Regions from separate parts of the Lysinibacillus sp. FSL M8-0216 genome, predicted to be linked through region 1. Evidence: riboswitches for the same ligand, from Rfam matches in the RefSeq annotation. Region 1 holds a riboswitch; each other region holds the start of a gene.
The links. A riboswitch is a leader RNA that binds a small molecule or an ion and turns the genes downstream of it on or off. The one in region 1 is predicted to bind thiamine pyrophosphate.

Region 1 (11,130 bases):
GTAAATGTCGATGCAATGAAATCGGAACATTTCAATGAAGCAAACTATGAAGACTTAACGTATTTATATGAAATGGTTATGAAAAGAGATTCCTTTAGCCCAAGCGAAATGCAAGCGATTGTGGCTGAATTGGGTTCTTTACGTAAATAAGCAAACAAAAAAGCTATGAGCATGAGACAAACAGTCCGTGCTAATAGCTTTTTAATTTATTGTGTATTCTTCGCTTCCGAGCCATCCTCAGTCACTAGCGGCTGAATAAGTACTTCGACACGGCGGTTCTTCGCACGGCCTTCTGCTGTATCATTAGGTGCAATCGCTCGGTTTTCACCGTAGCCTTTTGCACTAAAGTTCTCAGATTTTAATTGAGAATTACTGTCTAATAAAACCATATAAAAATTAGAGGCACGCATTAATGATAGCTCTAAATTTGAAGAGAAGTTAGGGCCCGCTGGAACATTATCCGTATGACCAGTAATAACAATATTACGTGGAGGATTGGATACTAATACACCCGCAAGCTCCTTCGCAATAGGAATATACTCTGGTTTAATCGTTGCTTGACCAGGATCAAATAAAATACTATCACGAATTGTCACAAGTAAGCCTTCATCTGTCATTTCTGTAGCGAATTGACCTTCCATTTCATTGACAGCGATAAAATTATCGACACTATCTTTAATTTCAGCCAACTCCTGTTGATCCTTTAAGTAGGCTGAATTTTGTTGTGGTGTTTGATCGCTATCCGCATTTGGACTAGGCACTGGTGAAGGCTGCTCTAAAAAGCTTGTTCCGCCATCAAAAACCTGACTAAAAACGGCTGACATTCTTTCTAGCTTTTCTTGGTCTACTGAACTTGAAGCAAATAGTATAATAAACACAGCTAAGAGCAATGTTAAGATATCGGCATATGGTACTAGCCAAGACTCATCTATATGCTCATCATGCTTTTTTTTCTTAGCTTTCTTTGCCAAGGCCACCCGCCCCGCTTTCAACAGAAATTTGACGACGTTCTTCCATCGTTAAGTATGATGATAGTTTTTGTTCAATTACACGTGGAGCCTCCCCTTCTAATACTGAAAGGATACCCTCAATCATCATTCTCTTTTGTTTCACTTCTAAAGCAGATTTACGTTTTAATTTATTCGCAAATGGGTGCCATAAAACATAACCAGTAAAGATACCGAGTAATGTAGCCATGAAAGCTGCTGAAATAGCGTGTCCAAGCTTTTCGATATCATTCATATCAGCCAATGCGGCGATTAAACCTACTACTGCACCAAGAACCCCAAGAGTTGGTGCATATGTACCTGCTTGTGTAAAAATGGCAGAACCACTAGCATGACGTTCTTCCATAGCTTCTACTTCCTCTGTTAATACATCACGGATGTAGTCTGCATTTTGTCCATCAATCGCTAATGTAAGACCATTTTTCAAAAACGGATCTTCAATTTCTGATGCTTTACTTTCAAGAGCTAATAGCCCTTCACGACGAGCTAAGTCAGCCCATTGCGAAAACATCTTAATAATTTCAATATCATTTGCTAATTTAGTTTCTTTAAAAAGAATCTTAAATAGCTTTGGTACGCGCTTTAACTCTTGCATTGGAAAGGCAATTGTTACTGCGGAAATAGTACCAAAGATGATAATTAGGATAGCTGCTGGGTTATAAAAAGCTGTTAAACTTACACCCTTCATTACCATCCCTGTTAATAGCGCTATAAACGCAATTATTAACCCTATGACCGATGACTTATCCATTCTAGAACCTCCAAATCTACTATTACTCTTAATTTCGTCTATTTTTCCATATTTTAAATATATAATGCTAGTATAAATGTATTTTAAATATTTTTCGATGTAATTAATGCTTTTTATTCACATTTCGACCATTTTTGATTATATTGAATTAAGAATATTACACTAAACTGTCTTATTTCGAAAGGGGATATGAATTTGTTATTATCATTTAACACAAAATTACTAAAATATGCCGAATTAGCGGTAAAAGTAGGAGTAAATATCCAAAAAGATCAATATCTTTATATAAGCTGTTCGACCGATAACTTAAAATTAGCTCAAATTATTACTAAAATGGCCTATGAAAATGGTGCAAAACAGGTATTTGTCGATTTGTCTGATGACGAACTTGTTCGTGCTCGCTATGAAGGAGCACCGAAAGACTCATTTGATTTCTTTCCACCGTGGAAAGTTCAAGAGCGCGAATGGCTGGCTGAAAATGGTGCAGCTTTCCTAAGCATTAGTTCACAAAACCCAGATTTACTGAAAGGCATTGAACGTGACAGAATTATGGCGTTCCAAAAAGCTTCTGGCCAAGCATTAGCGAACTATTATCAAATGTTACAATCTGATAAATTTAGTTGGTCAGTTATCGCCGCTCCATCCAAAGCGTGGGCAGCAAAGGTGTTTCCTGATTTACCAGAGGATCAACAAATGGATGCCCTATGGGAAGCTATCTTTGCGGCGACGCGTATTGATCTTGAACATTCAGTGGAGGCTTGGTTAGCTCACGATAAGGAGTTACACGACAAAGCCGATTATTTAAACAGCAAACAGTATAAGTCCCTTCACTATACGGCTCCAGGCACAGATTTAACAATCGAGCTACCTGCACATCACATTTGGACAGGCGGTAGTAGTGCCAACGTACAAGGTCAAACATTTATGGCGAATATGCCTACTGAAGAAATTTTTACTGCACCGTTAAAAACTGGTGTGAATGGGTTCGTATCCAGCACTAAACCGTTAAGCTATGGCGGTAATATTATTGATAATTTCACATTAACGTTTAAAGATGGCCGTATTATTGAAGTAAAAGCTGAGGAAGGTCAAGAAATTTTAGCTTCTCTTATTGAAACAGATGAGGGGGCGCATTATCTTGGTGAAATAGCATTAGTGCCTCATCAATCCCCTATTTCACAATCGAATTTATTATTTTACAATACATTATTTGATGAAAATGCCTCTAATCATTTAGCCATTGGTAGTGCTTATGCATTTTGTATTGAAGGTGGTAAAGAAATGACTTCAGATGAGTTAGCAGCGCATGGAATTAACCAAAGTTTGACACATGTAGACTTTATGATTGGCTCCAATAAAATGAATATTGATGGCATTACCCATGATAATCATAAAGACCCAATATTCCGTGATGGAAATTGGGCATTCTAAATAATCCATTCTTACTAATAGTATTCTAGGCTAGTATGTTATGGATGTCATAAATTATCCTTAGATTTTCCTAGTATCCTATTGTATAATTAGTTTAGGGTAATTAGTAGATCATCTAAGTAGAGAGGAGCTCTAAAAATGTTCATTACAACTGTTCTTGGATTTTCAGCAGTTTTATTAATTTCAACTGGATTCTTCATCCACTACCTACAAGTTGGTTTAGATAGCAAGTCTTCAGTAACTGTAGATCCAAAGCCAAGCGAAAAATTTTAATGTAAAAAACAGCTACTGTAAAGGTAGCTGTTTTTTTATAGATTCAAAGTTTTTCATCTGTTAAAGTGTATGAAGTTTGCTTCTTTATTGTAAAAATTGTCTGAATAAAGTCTTTATTGTTTGCATAATTAAAGTTTTGCTCTAAAATATTTTTTGTAAGGAAGGGAGCAATTTTCATGACAATGTTACATGATATTTTAGAGTTTAACAAAGAGTTTGTACAAGAGAAAAAATATGAACCATTCATCACTACAAAATATCCTGATAAACGTATTGTTGTTTTATCTTGTATGGATACTCGTCTTGTAGAGCTTTTACCAAAAGCGATGAATCTCCGTAATGGCGATGTAAAAATTGTGAAAAGTGCCGGTGCTTTAGTAAGCCATCCTTTCGGTGCTGTAATGCGTAGTTTATTAGTTGCTGTTTATGGCCTACAAGCAGATGAAGTTTACGTAGTTGGACATTATGACTGTGGTATGAGCGCAGTTGATCCTGATGCTATGTTAAGTGAAATGGTTAAAAGAGGTATTAACCCAGAAACCATCAAAATGCTGGAGTATTCTGGTTTTGATTTAAAAGAATTTTTACGTGGTTTTGGTGATGTAGCGACAAGTGTTAAGAAAAGTGTCGACACGATTCGAAATCACCCATTAATGGTAAAAGACGTTCCTGTACATGGTTTAATTATTGACCCAAATACAGGTCATCTAGATTTAATTGAAAACGGTAACCATCAATAGTTATTCTAACTTGATTTATAGCAAATCAATAAACAAGTGCCTTTCCATCGAATAGAAAGGCACTTGTTTATTTATTCATCCTCTAAACGGGCATACATATAATGATCGACCCATTGACCATTTATATATAAAAGCTTTCTTAAAAGACCTTCTTGTTGAAAGCCCGCCTTCTCTAAGACACGCATAGAGGGATTATTTTGGGTTGATACATATGCCTCGACACGATGTAGCCCAATTTGATCGAATGCAAACCGGACTACCATGTTCACTGCCTCAGTGACAATTCCCTTACCTACGTAAATTTCATCCATAGCATATCCCACAAATGCACTTGAATAGGGTAATCGTTTTACAGCATATAGTGCAATATGTCCTATTAGATTATTAGTACCATGCTCATAAATACCAAAAGTAAATTCTCGCTTTGAATCCATTAAATATAAACTTTCTTGAATTTTTTTATATTGCGCGTCGATTGTATAGTATTCAGGTCTTTGTAAAGGCTCATATGTTGACCAAAAGTATTTATTGCGGCTTACGAGACCTGTTAAACTTCGTGCATCATTTTCTTGGAATGTGCGGATGTAGCATTTTTCCCCCTTTATTGTTACCACATTCCCACCCTTTTTTCTTAATAAATTCCAAATTTTAAGCACCATTTCTCCACACTAGCCTTCCAATCAATATCGATAAAAATTTATACTACCTTCTCAAGCATCGGAAATTACGGGGGGGTACCCCTAGTTTTACCTTATTGTATGTAAAAAAAGATGCTGCTACAACTAAAACAGCTCATGTCTTCATGTCATAGCACCATCATTCATATTTTATCTTTTACTTCTTTTTCTCATTTAACACGTCCAGGCTAGATGACTCAGCATCCTCTAAATGCGCCTTGTCTAATACATTAGTTAAATGAAGTCCACGTTTCAATGCCTCTCGTTCAATATGTGCAAGCGTTTCTTGTAGCACCTGCACACGCGCATATTTTTTATCGTTTCCAGCTACTAAAACCCACGGAGCATTTTTCCTATCGGTCTTTTCAAACATTTCATTGGCAGCCTCCACATATTGCGGTGACTTTTCTCGATTACGCCAATCTTCGTCTGTCAGCTTCCAAGACTTGTATGGATTTTGTTCTCGTTCCTTAAAACGTTTTAATTGCTCTTCATCTGAAACATGAAGCCAGAACTTAATAATTATGTAGTCTCCCGCAGTTAAAATCTTTTCAAAATTATTAATTTCCTCATAGGCACGAGACCATTCGTCCTTCGTCGCGAATCCTTCAATTCGTTCTACTAATACACGACCATACCATGAACGATCGAAGACAGCGATTTGCCCGTGCTGAGGTAGCTTTCTCCAGAACCGCTGTAAATAGTTATAGCGTAATTCATGTGGCTGTGGAGCTGAAATTGGATGGACGACATAGCCACGTGGATCAACACGTTCAATTAAACGTTTTATCGCTCCTCCTTTACCAGCTGCATCCATACCTTCAAACACTAAAATTAAACCTATTTTATTCTTTAATAAAAATTGTTGGGCATTTAACATTTCATATTGGAGTACTTGTAATTTCTTTTTATACATCTTTTTATCTAGTTCAATAGATAGGTCTAAATTTTTTATGTTTTGCGTCATAAAGCTTCACTCCTTTAATCTGGATATATTCTTATTGTACTAAAGAAATAAATGGATGCCTATTGAGATGGTAAATTGTAGATAGTATTAGCAAAACAACACGATACATTGATGGAAATTTCCGTTATAATAAATTGAGTGACGGTACTATACTTATTTGTCTTTTCCCTATACAATCTAACACGAAGGGAGAGGAAAGCATGCCTCGGTTTTTATTGATGACAATTTCTTATATTGTCTCACTCATCCTAACCTTTTCATCCTTTTTCATGAAACTTAACGGTCAATCTTTTTTAGAAATTTCTAATCGTTTTTCGGTGGTATTTGCACCTGTTGATGGAAGTCATATAATTTGGATTGTCATTTATTTATTAATCGGTTATTGGTTAGTGATGAACATCAAAAAGACATCTATGAAACAGTCTGCGCTCTTTAGTTGCATAAATATTTTACAAGCATTAACGATATATGTATGGCATCATGAATTATTTATTGTTTCTCTCGGCATTACCTTACTCTTAGTCTTGTATTTATTTATGCTGTACAATACGTATCCACTTCATGACAAATCACTGTCGGGTCGTATTCCTTTCGCCATTTATTTTGCATGGATGACATTTATTTTTATCACAAATATTAGCTTTACGTTAACAGCTTATGGTTGGAACGGTTTTGGTCTAAGCACTCCTCTTTGGGCAGTTATTTTACTGACATTAGGTGGAGCCATTGCGCTACATATCCGCTTTCATCACTTTGATATCATGTATCCAAGTGTTTTTATATGGGCTTATATAGGAATCGCTTTACATAATGGTTTTGATGAGCTACTCGTAACAACAGCTGCATTATTTTTATGTGGTGTACTCTTAGTTGGTATTTTATTCATTAAAAAAAATCCTGCCTACCAAAAATAATTTGGTGTGCAGGATTTTTTTGTAATCCTATTCTTCGTCTAATGAAGTAAGGATAATTGGTTTATCTTTTGTAACAATTACTGAATGTTCAATTTGAGCAACAAGAGACTTATCAGGTGTAATGAATGTCCAACCATCACCAGCTTCTACAATATGCTCTGCTTTTGCTGAGATAAATGGCTCAACTGCAAGAACCATGCCTTCTTTCATAATCGTAGAGTCCCATGCATCGTAATAATTTAAAATGTGATTTGGTTCATCATGTAAAGAACGACCTAAACCATGGCCTGTTAAATTCATAATAACTGTTAAGCCATTAGCATTCGCTTCGCGCTCTACAGCTTTACCGATTTGATTTAATTTAGAGCCAGCCTTTACCTTTGTCATAGCACGATCAAAAGCATCTTTGGCAACACGACATAGTTTTTCTTTGTCTTCATAGCCTTCACCAACTACAAATGAAATACCCGTGTCGGCAAAGTAGCCATCTAAAGAGCCTGAAACATCGATATTGACGATATCTCCCTCCTGAATAACACGTTTACCTGGGATACCATGCGCTACTTCCTCGTTGACACTTATACAAGTATATCCTGGGAAGTCATATTCTCCTTTTGGTCCTGAAATGGCACCTGCCTCAGCAAACATTCGACCAGCAATTTCATCTAGTTCAAGTGTTGTGACACCTGGTTTTGTAGCAGCCTTCATCGCTTCACGAATCTCTGCACAAATGCGTCCAATTTTTTTAAAAGCTTCAATTTCTTCTTGCGTTTTTACAATCATGTATAACGTCCCTTTCATCTAATATCTACTCTTTAATATAACATAACTTTTTACGCGTATAACGCTAAACGCTTTAAATATTGTATGCCTGCCTTCTTGGCAAAGTGCTAAGAGCTCTATTCTCTTACGACTACATAAAAAACCCCTTCACCAATATGAAGGGGTTGGCATTATGCTTTACGTTGCATTAGTTGTGGAGCCGCTGTGAATAATAACGCTCCCACAATAGCTGTTAATACTGTTGCGGGCAGCATATAGGTACCATTATAAATAATCGAGTAGATCCACGCATTTTGATCGCCGGCATACTCTGCAAAAAATACTGCGCCAGCAGTAGTGTGCGCTGCATATCTCAAGAAGCCTGCAAATACAGTACCTACAATAATATAAAGCGCCATTTTTGTTTTGTTTAGTTGATTTGCTGCTTCCAGTAAAGGTCTGCGTACAATGGCCGCTAACCCTACAACTGTGAAAGCAACACCGTAATCTAATAAACCTTGAAGCCAGTGTACAATATAAGCTCCAAACATGGTTTGCATAACACCTACAAGCAAGCCTGTTGTTAGGCCAGCTACTAGACCCCAGCGAAATGCAATTAACATAATTGGTACCATAACAAGACTAACAGAGCCACCTTGTGCCCATACTTTAAAGGAGACCTGATCGAGCACGAGGCCAATCGCTGCAAATATTGCAATCTCCACTAGCATTAATAGTCTTTTTTTGTCCATACATATTCTCTCCTTTGTTCCGATGTAGGATACAAGAGCAGGAATAGAAATGCGCTGATTTGATTCGCTCTGACACCTTTTTATTCTTAAGAATGAAAAAACGATGTCAGGACAGAGCCTCACATCGTACAAGTGTCGGTTTCTATCCACATCCCTACGCAAGTGTTAGCTTACAGGTTCAAAGAGTCAAGGCATTACGTGCCCAGTCTCAGCTGACATCATCAGCTCCCCTTGTGGTCGTTACATCTGAATTTAATTTGAACACTTTCATTGTACGCAAAGCACGGAATGATTACAACCTCTTCCATACTTAATTTTTGAAACTTTACTGTTTTCCATGCGTAAATATTAAAAAAGGAGGTACAACTATGGAGAACCAAAAAATATTATCTGCCTTTAGTTATCTCAGTATTTTCTTTGCTCCTTTCATCGTACCATTAATTGTTTACTTCGTTACGAAAGATGCTGACATCAAAAGACATTCTATTCGCGCATTAGTGTCCCATCTAATTCCTTTCGTATTTGGGATCTTATTTTTCATTGTCTTTGTCTTTTCTACATTTAGTTTAGACCCCACTTCAAGTAATAGTACAGTCATGATCATTTGGTTCATTTCGTTCGCCATTTACGGAATTGTCTCGCTCGGAATTGTTATATGGAATATTATTCAAGCCGTTCGAGTTATCCGCTAATGTTTCATTTTTAAAATAAACAGGTAGAAGTAATTAAAAAGGAGCTGTGTTTTTGATGAAAGTATCAAAAGTAGTGAAAACCGCTGTTAAATTAGCGCCTATTGTTATACCAATCGTAAAAAAAGTGATGGCAGCAAAAAAAGGGACAACTTCTACAGTCAGTTCTCGAAAAAAATAAAAGGAGGGCGTATTTCCTTAAACCGGAAATACACCTTCCTTTATTTTATTTCAAAATGTGTTTGACTATGTCCATTCAATGTTTTTTCGACATGTAAAACGGCTGGCATCGCTGATTTTAATTCAGGCACATGAGAGATGACACCAATCATTCGTCCAGAATCTTGTAAATCGATTAATGTGTCTATTGCTTTATTTAATGATTCTTCATCGAGCGAGCCAAAGCCCTCATCAATAAACATGGTTTCAATATGAATATTGCCTTGGAAGCTTTGAATAACATCTGCCATTCCTAGAGCAAGGCTTAATGATGCATTGAACTTTTCACCACCAGATAACGTTTTAACATCTCGTAATTGATCTGTGTAAGCATCATATACATCAAGCCCAAGTCCACTTTGCTTGGCATGCTTTTCAAGCCTGTCTGAACGTCTAAGTTCAAATTGACCGTTAGATAAATGATAAAGACGAATATTGGCTGCCTCTGTAATTTGATCTAAATAATTAATTTGAATATATCGTTCAAAGGACAGTTTTTTCGAATTTTGCCCATTTAATAAGCCATACAGCTCCTTCACTCGACCTGCCTCACTCTCAAGTAGACGAAGCTCTCTCTCTGTTTCTTCTACTTTGTTGATGAAGCTTAGACATGATTTCGCAAATCCATCTATTTGTTGAAGTTGTTTAAAGGCATCCTCATAGGCGATTCTGAGATTTTCCACAGTTGCCTCCATCAGGGCTAAATCTTGCTCCTCTTTCCCTTGTAGATGTTTTTCTCCTTCTGAAATTTGAATTTGTAACGTATGAACATGTAACCTGTAGTCATTGCATGCCTTTCGAAGTTCCTCTAATTGAGTGGCACTTCTTTTCGCAGTTGCATAGTCTTCATAGTTCACAAAGCCTGCTTCCTGCATGCTTATTGAAAACTGCTCACGCTTGTCATTCATTTTGAGCTTTAATTCTTCAAAATTCTGTTTGGCGATTTCCACAGCTAGTTTAGCATTACTGGCAGCTTCCTTCGCGGCATGTAAATCATGCTGGCTTTCCTGCCATAATTTTTGTAAATCCATTTTCTGTTTACTAACATCGGTAAGTGTTTGTTTTAATTGCTTTAAGGTTGGCATAGTTGTTGGCATTTGCTTATGCTGTTCTTCTACAATTGCCTGCAGTCTTGTCCAGCCCTTCATCTGCTCAGTTAAATATTCCTCAAGTTTGACTTGTTTATGTTGCAAATGCTCTATTGCTAAACGCTGTTCCTTCTGGTTAATCCTTGTTTGAGCTAACTGTTGATTGATAATCTTTAAGCTAGTAATCTCTTGTTCCATTTTTTCTAAGGAAGCTATTATTTGTGCTTGATCCTGTTGCTTCATCGCGTATGCTTCTATTTGTGTCAGTGCCTCTTGCTGAAGCTGTTGTGCGGATGTTAAAAATGCCTCTTTTTCCAAATACAAACGCTCGTCTGAAGAAGCTTTTCTCCTTAACGTTTCCACCTGAGCAAGCTCAACAATTTCCAATTGCTCATTATGTGTTTGTTGATGAGTCGTACTCCCACAAACCGGACAAGGTTGCCCTTCTTTAAGCTGCTGAGCTAAAATGCTTGCTTGGCTTGTCAGCCAGCGTTGCTCTAATTGTTGAAGCTCCAGTCTACTGTCCTGATAATGAGTTTGAGTAGCGATAACATCTTGTTTCGCTATCTCTACCGTTTTTGTATATTTCTCCACCTTCATGAGCAAAGCTACTTGCTCCCGCAGTTTTGGTAGTTGTTCTAAGTAACCTTCATACGGTTCCAATTGTTTTTCATAGTGCTCAATTGATTGTGAAAGCTCCTCTAATTGCGCGCTTTCTTTATCGATTAGCACTAGGTTATCCGCTGCCCCTTGTTTAGCCGTTTCTACATATTGCTTAGCAACTTGCAGTTGCTGTACATTGCTGTCATAAGCCTCGAACTTAGGAAGCAATGCTTGGAGCTGCATTTCCTGCTGCAAAA
Region 2 (11,130 bases), 900 kb from region 1:
TCTTTTAAGCAACTTTACATATATTCCTTTACTAGAGCATCACTAGTTAATAAATACTCCGCCAACGCCTCAATTTCATCACCGATCGGCTGATCTGCTAATAGCGGTGGACAAAACTCACGAACTTTCTCTAAATACTTTCGTGTGGTTGGTGATAATTGTTCCTCCGCTTTATCTAAATAAATAGCCTGTGATGCACAAATCATTTCTATCGCTATAACTAGGGCAGCATTTCGGACAATCTGACGTACTTGACGAGCAGAAGTTGTCCCCATACTTACATGGTCTTCCTGATTCCCTGATGTAGGAATTGAATCTACACTAGAAGGATGAGCCAACACTTTATTTTCTGAGACAATGGATGCTGCTGTATATTGAGCAATCATCAGACCGCACTCAATCCCGGGGTTTGTCGCTAAAAATGGTGGTAACCCTTCATTTAATTGAGGATTCACCATTCGCTCTGTACGGCGTTCTGAAATATTAGCCCATTCACTTACCCCAATTTTTAAAAAGTCCATCGCTAAAGCAATTGGTTGACCATGAAAATGGCCACCTGATAGTACTTCACCGTTTTCTAAAACAATCGGATTATCGGTCGTGGCGTTCATTTCCGTTTGTACTCGGTTCTCCGCGTAAAAGAAAGACTGCCAGGAAGCACCGTGCACTTGTGGAATACAGCGCAGTGAATATGCATCCTGCATACGAATTTCTCCTTGCTTTGTCACTCGCTTACTTCCCTCAAGCCACTTACGAATACGACCGCCAACAAGCTCTAACTCAGGATGTGGCCTTACCGCTAAAAGGGCTGGGTCAAACGCAGATGTGATTCCCTTCAATGCTTCTAGTGTTAAACTAGCAGCCATATCCGCCGCAAGCCCAATTCTTTCAGCCTCATTAACGGTTAAGACACCGATTCCTGTCATAGCCTGTGTACCGTTTACAAGTGCCAGCCCCTCTTTAGCTTGTAGTCGAACAGGTGATAATCCCGCTTGCTGTAACGCCTCACTACCACTCATCACTTCTCCATTAAACTCAGCCTTACCTTCTCCCACTAGGACTAAAGCTAAATGTGATAATGGCGCTAAATCTCCACTTGCTCCAACCGAACCTTGTGACGGGACAATTGGGTGTACGCCTTTATTAATAAAATCTAATAAAAGCTGTACCGTTTCCTCACGAATACCTGAAAATCCACGAGCTAAGGCATTTGCACGTAAAACCATCATGGCACGTACAACATCAGTAGGAAACGGCTGGCCCACACCTGTTGCATCCGATCGTAATAAGTTCAGTTGCAATAGCTCAATATCGTCTTCCTCAATTTTTATATTGCTTAGTTTGCCAAAACCTGTATTCACACCATAAATCGTTTGTCCCTCCGCTAAGCGCTTTTCGATCCGTTCCCTACTTAAACGAATACGTTCTATACTATCTGTAGCAAGTGCAACTGTTGCATGCCCTTTAGCGATTTCCTCAATTTGTTGTCTTGTTAATGTATTGCCATCAAGCTCGATGATCGACTTCACATGACATCCCCCTATTCCCTTTATGGCTTATGTAAAATTCATTTTAACGTAATCACTAAAACATCCGCATTCAACTACTTTAAGCGTTTACATTGTAAATGAGTGTCCTGCTGAATGATGGTTAATTACTCTATTTCCATTGTACTAACTACCTTTTTCAGAATATAGAGAATTTTAAAAGAGAAAACATGATTTTTTTCAGATTCCTATGTTATTTTTAATAATATAATCGTATTTTTATATGAAACTAGAATATTATAAGCGAGGTTAGATGTTATGAAGCTGTTATTAATCGATCGAGACCCCACTGAACTAGCAGGCATTAAGTGGTTTTTACATACCTATTTTCCAGGCGATGTTCTCATTGACATGTGCACGACTATTTCAGATGTACCTCAATACATCCGTCAATTTGAACCGGATGCCATACTGTTAAATATCGACATGATCCCTAATAATCGCTTAACTTCTCTTTATCGAGATCTACAAAAACTTGCAGGTGCTATTTTAGCCGTAACAACAGAACCCTTATTTAAAAACGCATTGAAAGCCATTGATTTACAGGTAGCTCATCTGTTTGTAAAGCCCATTGATTTAGAAGTATTAAAGCAAAAACTGACAGGCATTTCCTTGCGCTCACCACAAAATACAGATTATGCCCAGGAGGCTGCAAATGAATCATTTTATAATCATTTATTTTTGGATACGAAATCAAACTCTATTGAAACTGGCATTTACTTTACAATAATTGAACCTGAGCACACTGAAACCTATAACAAGCTTTACAATTGGCTTCAACAAACATCTATTCACTTCCATATGAAAACCTATCCTTTATCGAATAGAATCGTCTGCCTTTTTCAAACGCAAGACATAAAGCTGGTAGAGAAGGATGTACGTACTCTTATGAAGGAATGGCGTTTGTTTAGCAATAGTTCTTTAAATATCGGGATATATGATGGACCGACTACAAGCATTAAAAATATGTATACATTAACAAAGCGTACACTTCATCAAAGTTTTTACGAAGGATTCGGGCATATTTTTTACGCAAGTAAACAATTTGAAATACACCCCTTCGATCCATTACTAACACCAGAGGAACAACAATTATTAATAAGTAGCCTGGAGGAGGGTAATCTCGAAGCCGTAAAAACATTTTTATATCGACTTTCTAATGAAGGCATCTATTACGAGCAGGATGACCTACGCATCCATCTAACAAGTGTGTTAGCACAAATTCGGCGCTTTATGTTGAAATATAAACTACACGAAAAAGCAGTCATTGAACAAAACTACCGCCAGCTATTCCATTTAATTATTGAGCATCCTATTTTTTATACGATTCTCAATGGCATTATTTCTTTCACACAGAGATTAATAGAGCTATCCCGTGAAGCCCGCATGGAGAAAAGAGCCGATTATGTTGAGCTCGCTTTAGAAATTATTGATCAGCAATTTAAAGATAGTTCCTTGTCTCTTCCCTTTGTCGCCCGTAAGCTTGGCATCAGCCCCAATTATTTAAGTACGATTTTTTCGAAGAAACAGGGCTTGCCATTTAAGCGCTATATACAGCAAGTTAGAATTCAAAACGCTAGTAAGATGCTAGTAGAAACAGATTTTGCAATTAGTGAGATTGCTCATTTAAACGGTTTTGATGATCCAAATTATTTTATTAAAATATTTAAACAACAAATCGGTATGACTCCCCATCGATACCGAAAAAACTAAAAAGAATGTTGCATATAATTTTCAATTAGTTATTTTCATTTTCAATAAAGGCTTGTGTTATGGGTGTTAATTCTTTTACTTCTTTTCTTTTACAGTATAAATACTGTTTATATATAGTTTATTTAACAAGAAATTTAGGACGAGGATTAAGCATAAATAGGCTCTTCGGTGCATATATTTATATTTTATATCTTACTATAAAAATTCTTTAACGATAATTATTATAATGTACTAGCAATTCTATTTTATATTTGTTATAGTTATAGACGAAGAGTTTGACTTATATTATTTTCAGGAGGTAACTAATATGACAAACGCAAATGATCGTAGCCGTCGTTTTACAACAGCAGGTGGTGCTCCAGTAGTAAGTAACCATGACTCTATGTCAGCAGGTCCACGCGGCCCTCTATTACTTCAAGATGTATGGCTAGTTGAAAAATTAGCAAACTTCAATCGTGAAGTAATCCCTGAACGTCGTATGCATGCGAAAGGTTCAGGTGCATTTGGTACTTTTACTGTAACGCACGATATAACTCAATATACAAAAGCTAAAATCTTCTCAGAAGTGGGCCAGAAAACTGATATGTTCGCACGATTCTCCACAGTTGCTGGTGAGCGTGGTGCAGCAGATGCTGAGCGCGATATCCGCGGCTTTGCCCTTAAGTTCTATACTGAAGAAGGCAACTGGGATTTAGTAGGAAACAATACACCAGTATTTTTCTTCCGTGATCCACTACACTTTACAGATTTAAACCACGTGGTCAAACGTGATCCACGTACAAATATGAAAAACGCTAATTCTAACTGGGATTTCTGGACTCTATTACCAGAAGCACTTCACCAAGTTACAATTGTAATGTCCGACCGTGGTATTCCAACTGGTTACCGTAATATGCACGGATTTGGTTCTCACACATATAGCTTTATCAATGCTGATAATGAGCGTGTTTGGGTTAAATTCCACTTCCGTACAGAACAAGGCATTAAAAATTTAACAGGTGATGAAGCAACTGAGGTAATCGGTCAAGACCGTGAATCTTCACAACGTGATTTATATGAAGCCATCGAAAAAGGCGATTTCCCTAAATGGAAAATGTATATTCAGGTTATGACAGAGGAGCAAGCTCGTGAGCTACCATACAACCCATTCGATTTAACAAAAGTATGGTATAAAAAAGATTTCCCATTAATTCCTGTAGGTGAGTTTGAGTTAAATAAAAACCCGGACAACTACTTTGCAGAAGTGGAACAAGCTGCCTTTGCACCATCTAACATCGTCCCTGGTATTAGCTTCTCACCAGATAAAATGTTACAAGGTCGTATCTTTGCCTATGCGGATGCACAACGCTACCGTTTAGGTGTAAACCACTATATGCTTCCTGTTAACGCACCAAAATGTCCATTCCGTACTTTCCACCGAGATGGCTCTATGCGTTTTGACGGCAACCTTGGATCAACACTAGGCTATGAACCAAATAGCTATGGTGAATGGGAACATAATTTAGACCATAAAGAGCCTGAGTTACACATCGATGGTCATGCAGGAATTCATGATTTCCGTGAAGACGATAGTAATTACTTCGAGCAACCAGGTAAACTTTTCCGCCTAATGACTGCGAAAGAACAACAACGTCTATTTGAAAATACGGCTAATGATATGGCTTCTGTTGAGGAATTCATCAAACGCCGTCACATTCTTCACTGCTATTTAGCTGATCCAGCATATGGTGAAGGTGTTGCAAAAGCAATGGGTCTTTCATTAGAAGGTATGGATCTTACAAATCCATACGTAAAACAACCAACAAACGTTTAATATTCCACTTATTATTGATATCCAAATCCAACTTTTACTCCATGTGAATGTATAATTCACGTGGAGCTTTTTTGTATTCGTCTAGGTTCAAGCGTTCACTTCTATTTGCAAATGCATATATTACTTTTATTCATCTCCCCTATTAAGTTGTGAAACCAACATAAAAAAAAGGCTTGTGTCTAGTAAATAAACACAAGCCTCGCACTATTATTATTGATAGATTTGACTACCTGCCTTTTTAAACTCCGCTGACTTTTCCCTCATACCTTCATGGATGGCTTCTGTTGTATTTAAATCCTTTTCTTTAGCATAATTACGAATATCCTGGGAAATTCTCATGCTACAAAATTTAGGCCCGCACATTGAACAAAAATGAGCCGTTTTGGCTCCTTCTGCTGGCAATGTTTCATCATGATATTCTACTGCACGCTCTGGATCAAGAGAAAGGTTAAATTGATCGCGCCAGCGGAACTCAAAACGCGCTTTTGACAGTGCATCATCCCGTTGCTGTGCACCTGGGTGACCCTTTGCTAAATCTGCAGCATGTGCAGCAATTTTATAAGTAATAACCCCTACTCGAACATCCTCCCTATTAGGTAAACCTAAATGTTCCTTCGGTGTCACGTAGCAGAGCATAGCAGTTCCAAACCAACCAATCATCGCCGCTCCAATAGCAGATGTAATATGGTCATAACCTGGCGCAATATCTGTTGTCAATGGACCTAATGTATAGAAGGGAGCTTCCTTACAAACCTCTAATTGCTTGTCCATATTTTCTTTAATCAAATGCATTGGAACATGACCTGGCCCTTCCACCATTACTTGAACATCATGCTTCCATGCGATTTGCGTTAATTCGCCTAATGTTTCCAGCTCCGCGAATTGTGCTTCATCGTTAGCATCCGCAATTGACCCTGGGCGTAAGCCATCTCCTAATGAGAAGGCTACATCATAAGCTTTCATAATTTCGCATATTTCCTCAAAATGAGTATAGAGGAAGTTCTCTTGATGATGGTATAAGCACCACTGCGCCATAATGGACCCACCCCGAGACACAATACCCGTTACACGGTTTGCGGTAAGAGGGACATAACGTAAAAGGACACCTGCATGAATAGTGAAATAATCTACCCCTTGCTCCGCTTGTTCAATAAGCGTATCACGGTACACCTCCCACGTTAAATCCTCAGCCACACCATTCACTTTTTCTAATGCCTGATAAATTGGTACTGTCCCAACGGGTACTGCAGCATTTCGAATAATCCATTCTCTCGTTGTATGAATATGCTTGCCAGTTGATAGATCCATAATATTATCAGCGCCCCAGCGTGTAGCCCATGTCATTTTTTCGACCTCCTCTGCAATCGAGGATGATACGGCTGAATTTCCAATGTTCGCATTAATTTTCACATGGAAATTACGACCGATAATCATTGGCTCTGCCTCTGGATGATTAATATTGGAAGGCATAATAGCTCGGCCTGCTGCAATCTCTGAACGTACGAAATCTGGGTCCATATTTTCGCGTATCGCTACAAATTCCATCTCAGGTGTAATAATTCCCTTTCTAGCATAATGAAGCTGTGTGACATTTCTACCCTTCTTTGCACGTAAAGGCTTTCTCACCAATTCCGGAAAGACATTTTCATGGATACGTGGATCATCAGCACGACGAAAACCATTATCCTCAGGTTTAATCGTACGTCCTCCGTATTCCTCAACATCCCCTCGCTCTTGTATCCAAGGACTTCTTAAAGCAGGTAAGCCTTTTGTAATATCCACACGAAAGGAAGGATCTGTATATGGTCCACTCGTATCATACACTCGAATCGGGGCATTTTCTTCATCTCCAAAGCTACCAGTCGTCGGACTTAATGCAATTTCACGCATTGGTACTAATATATCTGGACGAGATCCTTCCACATAAACCTTTTTACTTCCTTCAAAGTTAGACATAATCGTAATGTTCTTTTCACTAATTGCTGACATGAGCTACTTCTCTCCCTTAAATATATTTTAGGCAAGGACCGAATCTAGCTCACCCAACAATCAAATAAAATAAATAAAGGCCGAATCCAAAATAATAATTGGATCCGGCCATGAATGTAAAGGGTCTATTGATTGCACGTAATAGGCAATAGCTTCTTAACTTTCCCACGCTGGTATGAGCCAGATCAGGTCCAAAGGGTCAAGAAACCTCTATGCGTTTCCCTCTCAGCCTGACTCATCAGACCCCCCTAGTTAATACTATTCAGTTTGATGCTAGTGTAGCAGATATTGCTAAGAGATGGAAGTTATCATTTAAATATTTTCTATTAGGTAAACAATACATCCGCAATATAAATCACAATCGTGACCGTTATACAACTCACAATGGTTGAGAATAAAACGGTTTGTGCAGCTGTTGCCGACTCTACATCATACTCTAATGCTAGACTTGAACTGTTGCGGGATGTGGGAAAAGCACTTGCTATAAATAATGATTGTGCCACAACCCCATCTAAACCCAGCGCATAGATAATGACTAAAGCCACGGCTGGTCCGATAAATAATCGCGTGAAGCAGCTGACGAATACTGTTTTATTAAACATCGTTTTGATCTCCATCTGAGACAATTGGGCGCCTAGCGTGATTAATGCAACGGCAATAAAACCATCTGCTACATGGTCTATTGGTATTTTAATAAACTGCGGAATGCCAATATCAAAATAATTCATGGCCACACCGATTATTAAAGCGTGAATAATAGGCATTTTTATAAAGTCCTTAAAAATCGTCATGCCCGATTTAGTAGAGGAAATTAAATTATATAAACCATACGTATACGTTGTCATGTTTTGAAAGATAACGAGTATAACCTGGATGGCTACACCAATAGGTTGAGTGGCAAAAATCATTTGAGCTACCGGAATCCCATAGTTCCCAGAGTTAATGAGTACTACACTATTTTTAAAAACAGCCGCCTCAGTTTTGGCGAGGCCAAGCCCTTTCGCTAAAAAGTGACTAAGCAGCATTTGACTACCGATAAAAAGTACAACAAACAATCCGACTTCTCCTAGAACAGACAGCTTTATATTCGTCTCATATAAATTAATAAATACAGCGGCTGGCATAAAACAATATGTAATAAGCTGTGATAATGCTTTTAAATTAAAGCGAAATTTCTTTTGTAGAATAGCACCTAGTACAAGTAATACTAAAATAGGTGCGACAATTTGAAAGAAAATCATTCCAAGATACACCATATTGATGTCCCCCCTCCCTTTTAATAGTAGTGTCGATCATGCACTTGGTCAATGACACTTACTTTCATAATTAAAACCGTTGATTTCCACTACGGACGGGGCGCGCCTTGTTCCTATGGTTGAAAAGATTCAAAAAATCAAATCAATGAACGAGAACAATGTACACAATGTAAGAATTACCAAAACTCATTCATTTAGGGCCATGTATGATTAGGCAGCAAAGAATTATTTTTCATGAAGTAAAAATGAAAAAGGAATCGAGCATGAACTTCTCGATTCCTTTTATCAACAGTCTGAGCTACCTTTAGATTTTAGGTAGCCTTTTTCTTTACGCAAGCTTAAATAGATTAACTACCTCTTGCAGTTCATTAGAGATATCATTCATATTTTGCATAGACTCTGCCACTTTTTGCAATTCTGCTTGTTGGTCCATTGCAGAGGCACTTACTTGCTCAGCAGAGGCCGCTGTTTCCTCTGATATAGCCGATATACTTTGAATGGACATAATCGCTTGATTTTTATGCTCTAACATAGTAGACAACTGTGTCATTAGTTCACTAATAGAAGTTGCAATTGCACGTGACAAATCACTATTATCTTTAAAGGCCAATTGCGTGCTTTGTACGGACTCATTTTGAGATTGCATTAAGTCTGCATTTGATGCAATGACTGCAACTGTTTGCTGAGAATTTTCTAAAATACTTTCTACCGTGCTTTTAATAATTTCTGTTTCAGTTTTTGATTGCTCTGCCAACTTTCTTACTTCTTCCGCCACGACAGCAAAACCTTTTCCATGCTCACCAGCTCGTGCAGCCTCAATACTTGCATTTAAAGCTAATAGATTAGTTTGCTCCGTAATGCTTTGAATGGAGGCAATAATTTGATTAATATTGGCAATATTAGAAGCTAGCGATTCCATTTGCTGCTGAATACGGCTGTTCATCTCATTCGTCTCTATATTATGTTCATGTAAACTTAGAACCTCTTGCATGCCTTTTTCTGTTGTCACATTTGTCTTGTTGGATAAATCGTCCATTTCATTCGAAAGCGCAGTAATAGCGTCTATTTGATCCGATAAATCCATCATACGATAGTTCGTTTCTTCAGTATCCTCTGATTGCTTCGATGCACCCTGTGCAATTTCATTAATGGCTACTGATACCTCTTGACTAGAGGACACGATTTCATTAAACGCCTCATGTACCTGGTTAGAAGATTGGTTCAATAGAGTCGTGGAGTTTAACACCGCTTTAATAGCACTATTAGTTTTATCCAACATATTATTATAGGCCAATGCGACTGCCCCAATTTCATCTAGTTTAATATATTTATCCTCTACCTTTTGTGTTAAATCACCTGCTGCTGCTGTTTCAATTGAAGCACGTAAAAACTTGAGCGGCTTTAACTGTTTGTAAATAAATAGTACACTTGCAGCAGTCATCAAGGCTACCATTATAATGGATGCTATAATCGTATATATAAATACATGGTTATATGTTTCTAAAATTTTTGATTCAGCTAATACGATTTGAACGGTCCAAGTTTCGTCAATGTCCTCTAAAATCATTGGAGCAAACACATTATAAGCTTGATCCTTTAGTTCATTAGACTCTATGTACATACTTGTTAGCTCGCCGTTTTCCATTGTCTTACTTATGCTTGTCCAAGCAGGGTCGTCTTGCATATTTTGCCCATCCAGCTCTTTACCGAAGCTGTTAGCTGTTAGTACACCGTTATTTGTAATAATTGCCGCATAGCCGCCTTCCGGAGCAACAGACTTTGTCAGCTCATTTAAATAATCAATCGATACATCCGCCGTCAATACACCAAAAAACTTCCCTGAAGCATTGACTAATGGTACAGAAATTGTGGTCATTAGTACGGTTTGACCGTTTACACTATAGTCATAGGGCTCCGTTAAAACGGTCCGTCCCTCTTCTTTTGGCACCCAGTACCATTGGGATACATTTTTATCATCTACACCTTCAATAAGAGTGGTCGTTATTTCATTACCATTTTTACTTAAGTATGGTCCAAAACGTTTTTTGGAATCTACCAATGTAGCCTCATCATTTGGGTTTACAATAAGAGAATTCTGTTCAAAGATAGCTCCTACCCCTAATAAATCATCATTATTGGCTAAATTATTTTCCATGATGTCTAAAACACCTTTGGTAGATAGCGTCTTATTCTTCTCCATACTTTCAACGATCCGTTTCGTTGTTTGTAATGTTGTATTGGCTTTTTTAAAGCGCTCGCTCATAATAGCCGCTGATGATTCAGCCGTTTGCAATGTTCCATACTCTGCATCTTTAACACTTTGCTTTTTTATAATCATCCCCGTTGTCACTGTATAGGATAAAAATAATACTAGAAACAATCCTATTATTAGGGAAGATAGTTTCAATGCAATTCCTCTTGATTTCTTCATCACAAACACCCCCACTTTTATAAATAATCATAATGGATGGAAGGTCGTATCTCAATAAAATATTTAGCGAATAAAGTAGAAATTTACATAATTATAGATAAAAATACAGGCATATTAATAGATTTTTCTTATATATTTCAAAGTACTTATGACTCATTCAAGTTGCAACAATTAGTAAAACATACACTTAAAATACTAAATTATAGTAAAATATGCTATATTATCTATTAGATAAAATGATTGGAGTGACTTGCATGACAAATAAAGCGCTATCAACATTAATAGCCACGGCTATGACAGCGACACTAGTATTACCAGTGGCTACTGCACAAGCCTCTTCTTCCCTAAATCAATCAAGCTTATATGAAGCACAGTTTCAAG
Region 3 (11,130 bases), 490 kb from region 1:
GAAAAGTTTAAACAAGTATTAGCAGAAGTAATGCTAGAGCTTAAAGGAGAAATAAAGTAATGATTTGGAAAGAAATTTTAATTAGATATGGCGAACTTTCTACAAAAGGTCGCAACAAGATGGATTTTATCCGCCGTTTACGTGAAAATATCCGTCATGCATTTGCTGATTTAGGACATCTCCATATTCGTACAGAACGTGATCGAATGTTTATTGCGATAGAGAATGAAGAACAAATGCAAACACTAGTAACAGGTTTGCCTAAAATTTTTGGTATTCAATCATTTAGTCCGGTTGCAGCATGTGAAAAAGATATGGAAAGTATGAAAAAACTGGCGATTACGATAATGGAGACATTTAAAGAAAAGCCATATACATTTAAAGTGGAAGTGAAACGTACCGATAAAACCTTCCCATTAGAATCACACGCGATTCAACGGGAGATTGGTGGATATGTTTTACCTCAATTTAATAATTTATCTGTTAAAGTGAAGCGACCTGATATTGAGTTACGTGTAGAAGTCCGCCATGATGCAACCTATATGATGGCACAAGTCATTCCAGGTGCAGGCGGAATGCCTGTAGGATCAAACGGGAAGTCATTGTTAATGCTTTCAGGTGGTATTGATAGTCCAGTTGCAGGTTATTTAATGATGAAACGCGGAGTCCGTTTAGAAGCCATTCACTTTTTTAGTCCGCCCTATACAAGCGAAAATTCATTGGAAAAAGTAAAAGTGCTTGCAAATGAGTTAACGAAATTTGGAGCTAATATACGATTACATGTTATTCCTTTTACTGAAATACAAGTTCTGATTAAAGAAAAAGTACCTTCTAATGTATCAATGACAACAACTCGGCGTATGATGTTAAAAGTTGCAGATCAAGTGCGAGAAGAAATCGGTGCTCTTGCGATTGTCACAGGAGAAAGTCTTGGACAAGTAGCAAGTCAAACACTTGAAAGCTTAACAGCAATAAATGCAGTAACGAATACACCTATTTTACGACCGTTAATTTCATCAGATAAATTAGAAATCATTGAGTTAGCTGAACAAATCGGCACATATGAAACATCTATTCAGCCTTTTGAGGACTGCTGTACAATCTTTACGCCTGCTAGTCCTAAAACAAAGCCTAAGCTCGAAAAGGTTGAGCATTACGAAAGCTTTTCTGATTTTGATGAACTGATAGCACGCGCGGTCAAAAATCGTGAGGTCTATATTTTCCCTAAGAAAGAAGAAGAGCAAAAGCAAGATAAGTTTGCTGATCTTTTATAAATCAAAATTTCAAAAGCCGTCTCAAATAGCTTATTTGAGACGGCTTTTTTGTATAGTTCGCCGAATGCCAATAGAGGTACATTTTACCTTTATTTTTTTTGTATTAAAAATCTAATAACGCACATTCTATATTCACAAGGAGGTGAGAAACATGGCTTCAAACAACAACCGCAGTTCAAACCAGCTTGCAGTACCTGGTGTACAACAAGCACTTGATCAAATGAAATACGAAATTGCACAAGAATTTGGTGTTCAATTAGGGGCTGACGCTTCAGCTCGTGCTAACGGTTCCGTTGGTGGTGAAATCACTAAACGTCTTGTACAAATGGCAGAATCTCAATTAAAAGGTATGCCAAACAACAACAACTAATAAATGCTAACTAAGCATTTATAAACTCAAAACCAGTGACCGTAAAAGGCACTGGTTTTAGTTTGTTTATCAATCATTTTTTTATGCGAGATAAAGACTTAAACATGGATACTGTTTGTTCAATATCCTTACTGTCACAGATAGCAGAAATAACAGCAACTCCGTCAGCACCAGCTTGCAAAACAACATTAGCGTTTGTCCAATTTATTCCACCTATGGCTACAATGGGAAAGTTAGGCTGCAATTTGGAAGCTTGCTGTAAAAAAATTGTGCCACATGGTGGTTGTGCATCACTTTTAGATGTTGTGGCAAAAATAGGTCCAATTCCTACATAGTCCGCATGATGGTCAATAGCCGTTTGTAGCTCTTCCTGTGAATGTACAGAAACGCCAAGGAGCCGGTTTGCCATTTTTTTACGTGCAATGGCAATCTGTTCATCATCTTGGCCAATATGAACACCATCTGCACCAAGTCGAACTGCTAGATCCACATCATCGTTAATGATAAACGGCACACGGTAATGTTGACATCGTTTTTGGCATTGGCGGGCAAATTGCTCATAAGCTAATCCTGTTAATGCATTAGGACCCTTTTCACGTAATTGAAACATAGTAATGCCAGCCCGCAGCGCTTGTTCGAGTACAGCTAAAGGTTCCTGTTGGGAAACATTGCTTGTACCCATAATAAAATAAAGCTGTAAATCTTCACGTTTCAAGTAATTTCACCTCGCAGGCACCTTTATGCAACTGATAAGCAAAATGATTTGTGGGCCCATGACCATTACCAATGTCTAAATCGTGCATAATGGCTAATTGTATAAATTTTTTAGCTTCGATAATAGCTTTTTCAATGGACAAACCTTGACCAAGGAAAGCCGTGATAGCTGCTGAAAATGTACAACCTGTACCATGTGTGTTTTCCGTCGAAATACGAGGAGACTGCATGGAAAATGATTTGTCATTTTTTATAAATACATAATCAATTGCATATAACGAATTGGGTAGATGCCCACCTTTAATGATGACACATTGAACACCTAGTTGGAAAAAGCATTGAGCAATTTCCTCCATATCCGAGAAATGATTTATTTTTCTTCCCGTAAGTGCCTCTGCTTCTGGTATATTTGGTGTCACAATTGTAGCAAGAGGAAGTAAAGACATGCGCATGGCCTCGATAGCCTCTTGCTGCAGTAAGCTTTCTCCACCTTTTGCAATCATAACGGGATCAACAATTAGTGGGATTTTTAAATCGTCAATAATGTGTGCAATACCTTGAATAATTTCCGAGGAATAAAGCATCCCTGTTTTAATCGCAGCAATCGAAAAATCTTCAAGTAATGCATGAAATTGTTTTTCAACAAAGTCAACGTCAATTGGGAAAACCCCTGTTACACCAATTGTGTTTTGAGCAGTTAATGCTGTAATAACGGAGGTGCCAAAAACCCCTAATTCCTGAAATGTTTTTAAATCAGCCTGAATGCCAGCGCCACCGCCACTATCCGAGCCTGCAATTGTCGTTACAATATGCATGATGCCTCACCCTCCTTTGAAAGACGATGTAAGGCATTAAGCAAAGCAATTTGAATATCCCCGATATCCTCTGTAAATGCGGATGCTAACTCAGCTGCTTTTTTATAGTATGTCAGTGTTTCCGCTAATTGGCTATACGGATCATCTCCTGAAGAGAAGGCTGCTCCACATATAGCGCTAAGTAAACAGCCTGTACCCGTTACTTCAGTCATTTGTGAATTTCCACCTGTAATCCATTGGCTCTGCACACCGTCTGTCATAAAATCATGTTTGCCTGTAACAATGACTATACAGTTGTAGCGTTGAGCCAATAGTGTAGCCTCAGTCTCTATGGCAATAAATCCCTCACCACTATCAACACCTTTTTGTTGCCATTCTACATTGGCTAATGCCGCAAGCTCACCCTTGTTACAGCGTATGACTGCAAATTGTATAGCTGAAAGTAATAGGTGTACGGTTTCCTTGCGATAAACTGTGGCACCTGCGCCAACCGGATCTAATATAACAGGAATGGCAAGGGTATTTGCTTTTTTTCCTGCTAACAGCATTGATTCTTTTGTTCGGTCATTTAGTGTACCAATATTGATTAAAAGAGCGTCTGCAATGGCGACCATTTCCTCCACCTCATGGCTATCATCAGCCATGACAGGAGAGGCACCTAATGCCAATAGACCATTGGCTTGGAAATTAGCCACGACATAATTAGTTATACAGTGAATAAGCGGTTGTTGTTGACGAATTGTTTGAAAAATCATTTTAGTCCTCCTTTATTGGTGGACGTAAGCATGCAAAAAAGGCCCTTTTTACGTAAAAATGCACGAAAAAGAGCCTTTCATCTGAAAAAACGATGTTCATTGCTCCCTACGTCAGTATTAACTAACAGGTTCAAAGGGTCAGGTTTTACCTTCTCAACTCTTTATGAGTCCCCCTGCAATCTTGCTTATAGTTGACCAAAATGTACCATACTTTTCATATGTATTCAATAGCAAGTTTTCCTATCGACAAAACGTGACTGATGCCATATAGCTAAGCATGATAGTTGTCATGACTTTACTTAAATCAAGTGTAAACCATTGAAAATACTAGAAAAGGAGTATAATGTGTCTTAACAAAAGGGGGCATTTGCCATGAATAGACAAGAATTAGTAGCACCAGAATGGTATAACATAACAGATGAATTTGAAAAATATGCAAAGGATTCAACTAAAAATGCATTGATTATTTATCATGAGCATTCTGATGTACAATTTATCACCTACGCACATTTACTTGAAAGAGCGAATCAGGCGGCACATGTCTTTACAAAAAGTGGATTAACTAAAGGTGATGTCATTTTAGTGATGGTACCACGCTCAGTAGAAGCATACATTGTCTATATTGCTGCATTAAAAGCGGGTTTAATAATCATTCCAAGCTCTGAAATGCTAAGAACAAAAGATATTGAGTATCGTATTCATCATGCTGATGCTAAAGCTGTTGTAGCCTTTGAGCCTTATATTGAGCAATTTGATCAAGTAGGGAATTTACAAAATATACAGCAATTTGTTATCGGTAATGCACATGAACCATGGCAGCCGTTAGTAGACAAAATGCGAAAGCAACCAACAACTTACATAAGTTCTACACCAACAAAAAGTACAGACCATGCCTTTTTAGCTTACACAAGTGGCACAACAGGTAACCCGAAAGCTGCTGTGCATACTCATAGCTGGGGCTATGCACATTTACGGACAACAGCCCCACACTGGCTAGGAGTACAAGAAAATGATATTGTATGGGCAACTTCAGCACCAGGATGGCAAAAATGGATTTGGAGTCCGTTTCTCGCGATTTTAGGCAGCGGTGCCACTGCATTTGTTTATAAAGGAAAGTTTGATGCAGCAACATATTTAGCATTGCTTGAAAAATTTAAGATGAATGTCTTATGTTGCACACCGACAGAATATCGTTTTATGGCAGCACTTGAAAATTTACAGGAGTATGACATCAGTTCAATTCGACAAGCTGTTTCAGCAGGTGAGCCATTGAACAGTGATGTCATTAAAAAATTCTCAGACACTTTCCATCTACAAGTGCGAGATGGTTATGGTCAGACTGAGAATACACTTCTTGTAGGGACTATGGTTGGTATGGACGCAAGAGTTGGTTCGATGGGTAAACCTACGCCAGGCAATACGGTTGACATTATAGACGATTTTGGCGAGCCAGTTGCTATAGGAGAAGTAGGTGATATTGCTGTTCATCGAGAAACACCTGCACTTTTTAAAAAATATTTAAATGATCCTGAACGTACTAATTTACAATTCCGTGGTGATTGGTATATAACAGGGGATCGAGCTTATAAAGATGCGGACGGCTATTTTTGGTTTGAAGGCCGCGGAGATGATGTTATTATTTCCTCAGGTTACACAATTGGACCTTTTGAAGTAGAGGATGCGCTGATGAAGCATCCGACTGTGAAAGAGGTTGCTGTCATTGCAAGTCCCGATAAAGTTCGCGGGAACATCGTTAAAGCATTCATTATCCTTCATAATGGTGTTAATTGTAATCAAGAGCTTATTCAATGCCTTCAAAATCATGTCAAATCATTAACGGCACCTTATAAATACCCACGTGCTATTGAATTTGTTACTGAGTTACCCAAAACTGCATCTGGTAAAATTAGACGTGTTGAATTAAGACAACAAGAATTAAAACATCTTGTACAATAATCATTTCCTAGGAAATAATGTCGAAAATCAAAGTTCATGCAAAGAAATGAACTTTGATTTTTTTTTTATTTTTAGGTAAGGTATTATGAGGAAATAAATAGAATAAAACTTTTTGCATATTATTGCAAAAAAATGAAACAAATGAGCAAGTCATACGTATTACGAGTTAAGGAGGCGGAAAGACATGAATGTTAAAAGGTGGGTTGCATTAATAGTGGCTGGTGTTCTTTTACTGTTTTCATTAGGGATTAATACCATTTTTGCACTATTTAAAGCAGATTTCCTAGGTAATTTTGACAGTTTAATGGCAGGAAATAACCTAGATGTATATGAAAATGTAATTGAAGGAGATAATTATGATAAAAGGATTGCCTATTTAAAGGTAGATGGAACAATCCAAGATATTGGATCAAGTTCACTATGGCAACCTGTTGCATATGATCATCAATTTTTCTTAGATCAATTGGATAATATTTTGTACGATGATACGATTCAAGGAATTGTTTTAAGTGTTAACTCTCCGGGTGGAGGGGTAAAAGAATCTGCTGAAATTTATAAAAAGCTATTAAAAATTAAAGAAGAACGACAAATTCCAATTTATGTATCGATGGATTCGATGGCAGCATCTGGTGGCTATTATATTTCAGCTCCAGCAGATAAAATATTTGCCCATCGGGATACAATTACAGGCTCGATTGGTGTAATCATGCAATCTATTAATTATCAAGCATTGGCTGAAAAAGTAGGTGTCAAATTCGAAACGTTTAAATCTGGCGAGCATAAGGATATGCTAAGTCCAATGCGTGATGTGACACCAGAGGAACGAGCGATGATGCAGGATATGATTAATGAAACATACGAAGAATTTGTAGATATCGTTGAACAAGGACGTAATATGTCAGAAGCTGATGTGAAGAAAGTGGCGGATGGACGTATCCTTGGCGGTACAAAAGCACTTGAAGCCGGTTTAGTTGATGAAATTGGCGACGAAGAAGCTGCCATTGCAGCCTTACGCGCAGATTTTGGACTAGAAGATGCTGCATTATTTGAATATGCCTATGATATGGGCGGATGGCAATCTTATGTTGGAATGAAAATTGGCTCTATGTTCGGTCCTTCTGCAGAGGAAAAAATGCTAATGAAAATTATGACGGATTACAATGCACCGAAAATGATGTATTTATACGGTGAATATTAAGGAGGGAGTTCAATGACAAACAATGAAGTTGTTATGCAAGGTTCACCCTCAATGGAAAATGGCTTTTTTAACAATGGCACGGAAGATTCAACAAGTCAAAAAAACTACACATTAAAAACGGCAGGCTTTTGGATCAGATTGTGGGCATTTTTATTGGATGGATTTATTGTATCTGCTGTAGTTGGCATACTCATTAACCCTATCTTTTATTTAATGGACTGGTCCTTATCAGAATCAGTTTGGTATGCTCCAATCTCCATTATATCGGCGATTCTTTATTACAGTTATTTTGTCCTTATGACGAAATTCTTTGGTCAAACGCTAGGGAAGATGGTATTTGGGTTACGTGTAATTTCATTAAAGCATGATAACCTTACTTGGTCAGATGTGTTATTCCGTGAATGGATTGGGCGTATTATTAATAATATTGTGATGCCTCTCTATATTTTGGTAGTTATTTTGCCAGACAATCAAGGGTTGCATGACTATTTTGCCGATACAACAGTGGTGCATGAGAAAGTCTATATTGAAAAGAACTTGGCGCCACTTGCTATAGAGAAAAAGGAAGAGCTTATAGTGTCTATTGAACAAGAGGGAAAACCTGAGCTAGAAAAACTAGAAGAAAAAAATGAACAATAAACAAGAGACTGTCTCAAATGAAGAGACAGTCTTTTCTATTACTAGCTAACACTTAGAATAAAGTAAGCTATCTTAGTTGCAATTAATTCCCTTCATTTAGTAATATTATGTACATATGAAGATTAGGAGGCGTTTATATGGCACAAGTAACATTTAAAAATGGTCCAGTGACACTAGTAGGTAATGAAGTAAAGGTGGGCGATTCTGCACCAGATTTTACAGTATTAGCGAATGACCTTTCACCTGTAACATTAAAAGATTCCGAGGGGAAAATTCGTTTATTTAGTGTAGTACCATCATTAGATACTGGTGTATGTGATGCGCAAACACGTCGTTTCAATGAAGAAGCAGCTAACTTAGGCGATAATGTAGTGATTTATACAGTATCTGTAGATCTTCCATTCGCTCAAAAACGTTGGTGTGGGGCAGCAGGTATTGATGCCGTTCAAACGGTTTCTGATCACCGCGACCTTTCATTTGGTGAGGCTTATGGCGTGTACATTCAAGAATTACGTCTTCTGACACGTGCAGTATTTGTTGTGGATGCAAACAATAAAGTAACATATGTTGAGTATGTACCTGAGGCAACAGACCATCCAAACTATGAAGCGGCTATTGAAGCTGTTAAAGCACTAGCATAATGGCCTGCTTTTAGGCTAAGATAATACTAGACAAAGGGGCTGTGACGAGTGTTTGTCACGGCTCTTTTCTGCTTGAAAGGAAGTTATCTATGGAAAACATCGAGAAATTATTTGGTATGCTAAATGAGCATGCTGAAAAAATCGAAAAAGAACACAATACAACTTTGTTAGAGGGGTTACTAGATGGGCTAGAGGCATGGCTTGATGGAGAAGTGGATTTCTCACAAAAGGATGCAACAAAAGAGGATATTCGCAAGTCTATTCAAATTACCATTCTAAAAGGAATGCGTAAAAGTTCACAACCAAACCATCAAATGACGCCTGATACGTTAGGGTTATTAGTGGGCTATTTTGTTGAACAAATCTTTGCTGAACGTCTTGAGCATGACAAAATTTCGATTATGGATCCAGCAGTAGGAACAGGAAATTTATTACTAACAGTTATGAATTTATTAGATGGTAAAGTGGAGGCTACTGGTGTAGAGGTAGATGAGCTACTTATACGTTTGGCTGCAGCTACAGCTGATTTAACAGAGCAACCGATTTCTTTATATCGTCAGGATGCCTTACAAGATTTATTGGCAAATCCTGTTGATGCAGTAGTATGTGATTTACCTGTTGGTTATTATCCAAATGAAGAAATTGCCCTTGAGTATGAATTGTGCGCGCCTGAGGGAATGAGCTATGCCCACCATTTATTTATTGAGCAGTCTATGAATTATACAAAGGAAGGTGGCTACTTATTTTTCCTTGCGCCATCACATCTTTTTGATTCAGAGCAGTCTAAGCAACTTCATAAATACATTCAAAAGCATGCTTGGATTCAAGCGATTATTCAACTACCTGATTCCATGTTTGCCAATAAATCATTAGAAAAGAGCATTGTCATCTTGCAAAAGCAATCGAAGGAATGTAAATCACCTAAAGAAGTGCTTTTAGCAAAAGTACCAAATATGCAAAATAAGCAGGCACTTGCTTTATTCTTTGAAAAAGTGAAAATGTGGAAAGAGGGCAAGTAATTGCTCATAGAATTCAAAAAGGTATCCTACAGTAGGATACCTTTTTATGTATTGCTGATTAGTTTTCAGGTGTGCGGATGACAAGAACGTCACAATTAGCTGAACGTACAATTGCTTCAGATACTGAACCAATTAGGAAACGTTCTACTGCATTTAGACCTGTTGCACCACAAATGATTAGATCTGCGTCTACAATTTTAGAAAGCTCTTTAGTAATAATATTTTTTGGAGAACCATATTCGATGATTAGGTTAACATTTGCGATACCTTCATCTTCAGCTTGCTTTTTGTAACCATTTAATAGTTCTTCAGAGAATGCTTGAGCACGTTCTGCAATGGAACGGTCGTATGCTTCAATTGCAGCGAATGAACGTGTATCAATAACATTCACTAAATTTAATACAGAACCCTCATTACGCTTCGCCACGTCAATTGATTTACGAAAAGCGTATTCAGCTTCCTTAGAACCGTCTACTGCAACCACAATGCTTTTATAATGATTAGCCATTTAAAAAACCTCCCTGATTTGTATATGTTGATTATACCAAATGATTTCCTAAAGGAAATACTTTCCGGAAGAAAAATTATGAAAAAGTGAAGGCATTTCATGAAGAAAATATAATTACTTAATTCCCACTATTAGCAACGTGTAAACGTAATTTTGGCTTTCGAAATGGAGGAGTATATATCACTATAATTTTCCTTTTTATTTTATAAATATAATAATTTAAATTGTAAAATCACCGTTTAAATATTTTGTATTTTGAAAATGTTAGAAATTTTATTTGTATTTATTTTAATTAAAGCTTTTTTTTTATTTGTTTGGTAATATGGAATTGCAAGGGGTGCATCAATTTTTAATTACATAAATGATGCTGATTTTTTACGTAATGGAAGGGGATAGGAAACTATGAAAATTGGTATTCCAAAGGAAATTAAAAACAATGAAAATCGTGTAGCAATGACACCAGCAGGAGTTGTTACTTTAACACATGCAGGCCATGAGGTGTACATTGAAACTGGAGCAGGCTTAGGATCAAGCTTTACGGATGCTGATTATATTGCAGCTGGTGCCCATATTGTGCAAACGGCTAAAGAAGCTTGGTCACAAGAGATGATTATGAAGGTAAAAGAGCCTGTAGCTTCTGAGTATGATTACTTCTATGAAGGTCAAATCTTATTCACTTACTTACACTTAGCGCCAGAAGTTGAATTGACTCAGGCACTTTTAAATAAAAAAGTTGTAGGGATTGCCTACGAAACAGTTCAATTAGCAAATGGTTCACTACCATTATTAACACCGATGAGTGAAGTAGCAGGTAAAATGGCTACACAAATCGGAGCACAGTTCTTAGAGAGAAATCATGCTGGTAAAGGTATTTTACTTGGCGGTGTATCAGGTGTACAACGCGGTAAAGTAACAGTTATCGGTGGTGGTATCGCGGGAACTAACGCTGCGAAAATCGCTGTTGGTATGGGAGCAGACGTAACAGTTATCGATTTAAGCCCTGAGCGTTTACGCCAATTAGAAGATATGTTTGGTCGTGATGTTCAAACATTGATTTCTAATCCTTATAACATTGCAGAATCTGTAAAAACTTCAGATTTAGTAATTGGTGCCGTATTAATTCCAGGCGCAAAAGCACCAAAGCTTGTATCAGAAGAAATGATTCAATCAATGCAAGCAGGCTCTGTAGTAGTGGATATAGCTATTGACCAAGGCGGTATTTTTGCTTCTTCAGATCGTGT

Region 2: another riboswitch for thiamine pyrophosphate. It lies ahead of thiC (phosphomethylpyrimidine synthase ThiC); the one in region 1 lies ahead of thiT (energy-coupled thiamine transporter ThiT).
Region 3: another riboswitch for thiamine pyrophosphate. It lies ahead of thiM (hydroxyethylthiazole kinase); the one in region 1 lies ahead of thiT (energy-coupled thiamine transporter ThiT).

What each region holds. Positions count from the first base shown of each region.
Region 1 covers NZ_CP152007.1:4,144,451-4,155,580, forward strand. The annotation lists gene MKX57_RS20655 (DUF1128 domain-containing protein) at 1-150, shown strand, start outside; gene motB (flagellar motor protein MotB) at 207-971, opposite strand; gene motA (flagellar motor stator protein MotA) at 955-1,758, opposite strand; gene MKX57_RS20670 (aminopeptidase) at 1,948-3,189, shown strand; gene MKX57_RS20675 (hypothetical protein) at 3,328-3,462, shown strand; gene MKX57_RS20680 (carbonic anhydrase) at 3,639-4,202, shown strand; gene MKX57_RS20685 (GNAT family protein) at 4,274-4,861, opposite strand; gene MKX57_RS20690 (polyphosphate kinase) at 5,037-5,846, opposite strand; gene MKX57_RS20695 (hypothetical protein) at 6,047-6,760, shown strand; gene map (type I methionyl aminopeptidase) at 6,788-7,543, opposite strand; gene thiT (energy-coupled thiamine transporter ThiT) at 7,714-8,274, opposite strand; TPP riboswitch at 8,409-8,516, opposite strand; gene MKX57_RS20710 (DUF4870 domain-containing protein) at 8,643-8,966, shown strand; gene MKX57_RS20715 (hypothetical protein) at 9,019-9,144, shown strand; gene MKX57_RS20720 (SMC family ATPase) at 9,185-11,130, opposite strand, start outside.
Region 2 covers NZ_CP152007.1:235,668-246,797, reverse strand. The annotation lists gene hutH (histidine ammonia-lyase) at 15-1,529, opposite strand; gene MKX57_RS01135 (helix-turn-helix domain-containing protein) at 1,806-3,260, shown strand; gene MKX57_RS01130 (catalase) at 3,568-5,073, shown strand; gene thiC (phosphomethylpyrimidine synthase ThiC) at 5,284-7,062, opposite strand; TPP riboswitch at 7,208-7,322, opposite strand; gene MKX57_RS01120 (AEC family transporter) at 7,389-8,318, opposite strand; gene MKX57_RS01115 (methyl-accepting chemotaxis protein) at 8,647-10,749, opposite strand; gene MKX57_RS01110 (S-layer protein) at 11,004-11,130, shown strand, end outside.
Region 3 covers NZ_CP152007.1:3,658,605-3,669,734, reverse strand. The annotation lists gene MKX57_RS18150 (cysteine desulfurase family protein) at 1-60, shown strand, start outside; gene thiI (tRNA uracil 4-sulfurtransferase ThiI) at 60-1,274, shown strand; gene MKX57_RS18140 (alpha/beta-type small acid-soluble spore protein) at 1,426-1,644, shown strand; gene thiE (thiamine phosphate synthase) at 1,718-2,359, opposite strand; gene thiD (bifunctional hydroxymethylpyrimidine kinase/phosphomethylpyrimidine kinase) at 2,349-3,173, opposite strand; gene thiM (hydroxyethylthiazole kinase) at 3,161-3,928, opposite strand; TPP riboswitch at 4,015-4,113, opposite strand; gene MKX57_RS18120 (acyl--CoA ligase) at 4,301-5,884, shown strand; gene sppA (signal peptide peptidase SppA) at 6,069-7,082, shown strand; gene MKX57_RS18110 (RDD family protein) at 7,095-7,721, shown strand; gene tpx (thiol peroxidase) at 7,859-8,362, shown strand; gene MKX57_RS18100 (class I SAM-dependent methyltransferase) at 8,452-9,381, shown strand; gene MKX57_RS18095 (universal stress protein) at 9,440-9,889, opposite strand; gene ald (alanine dehydrogenase) at 10,292-11,130, shown strand, end outside.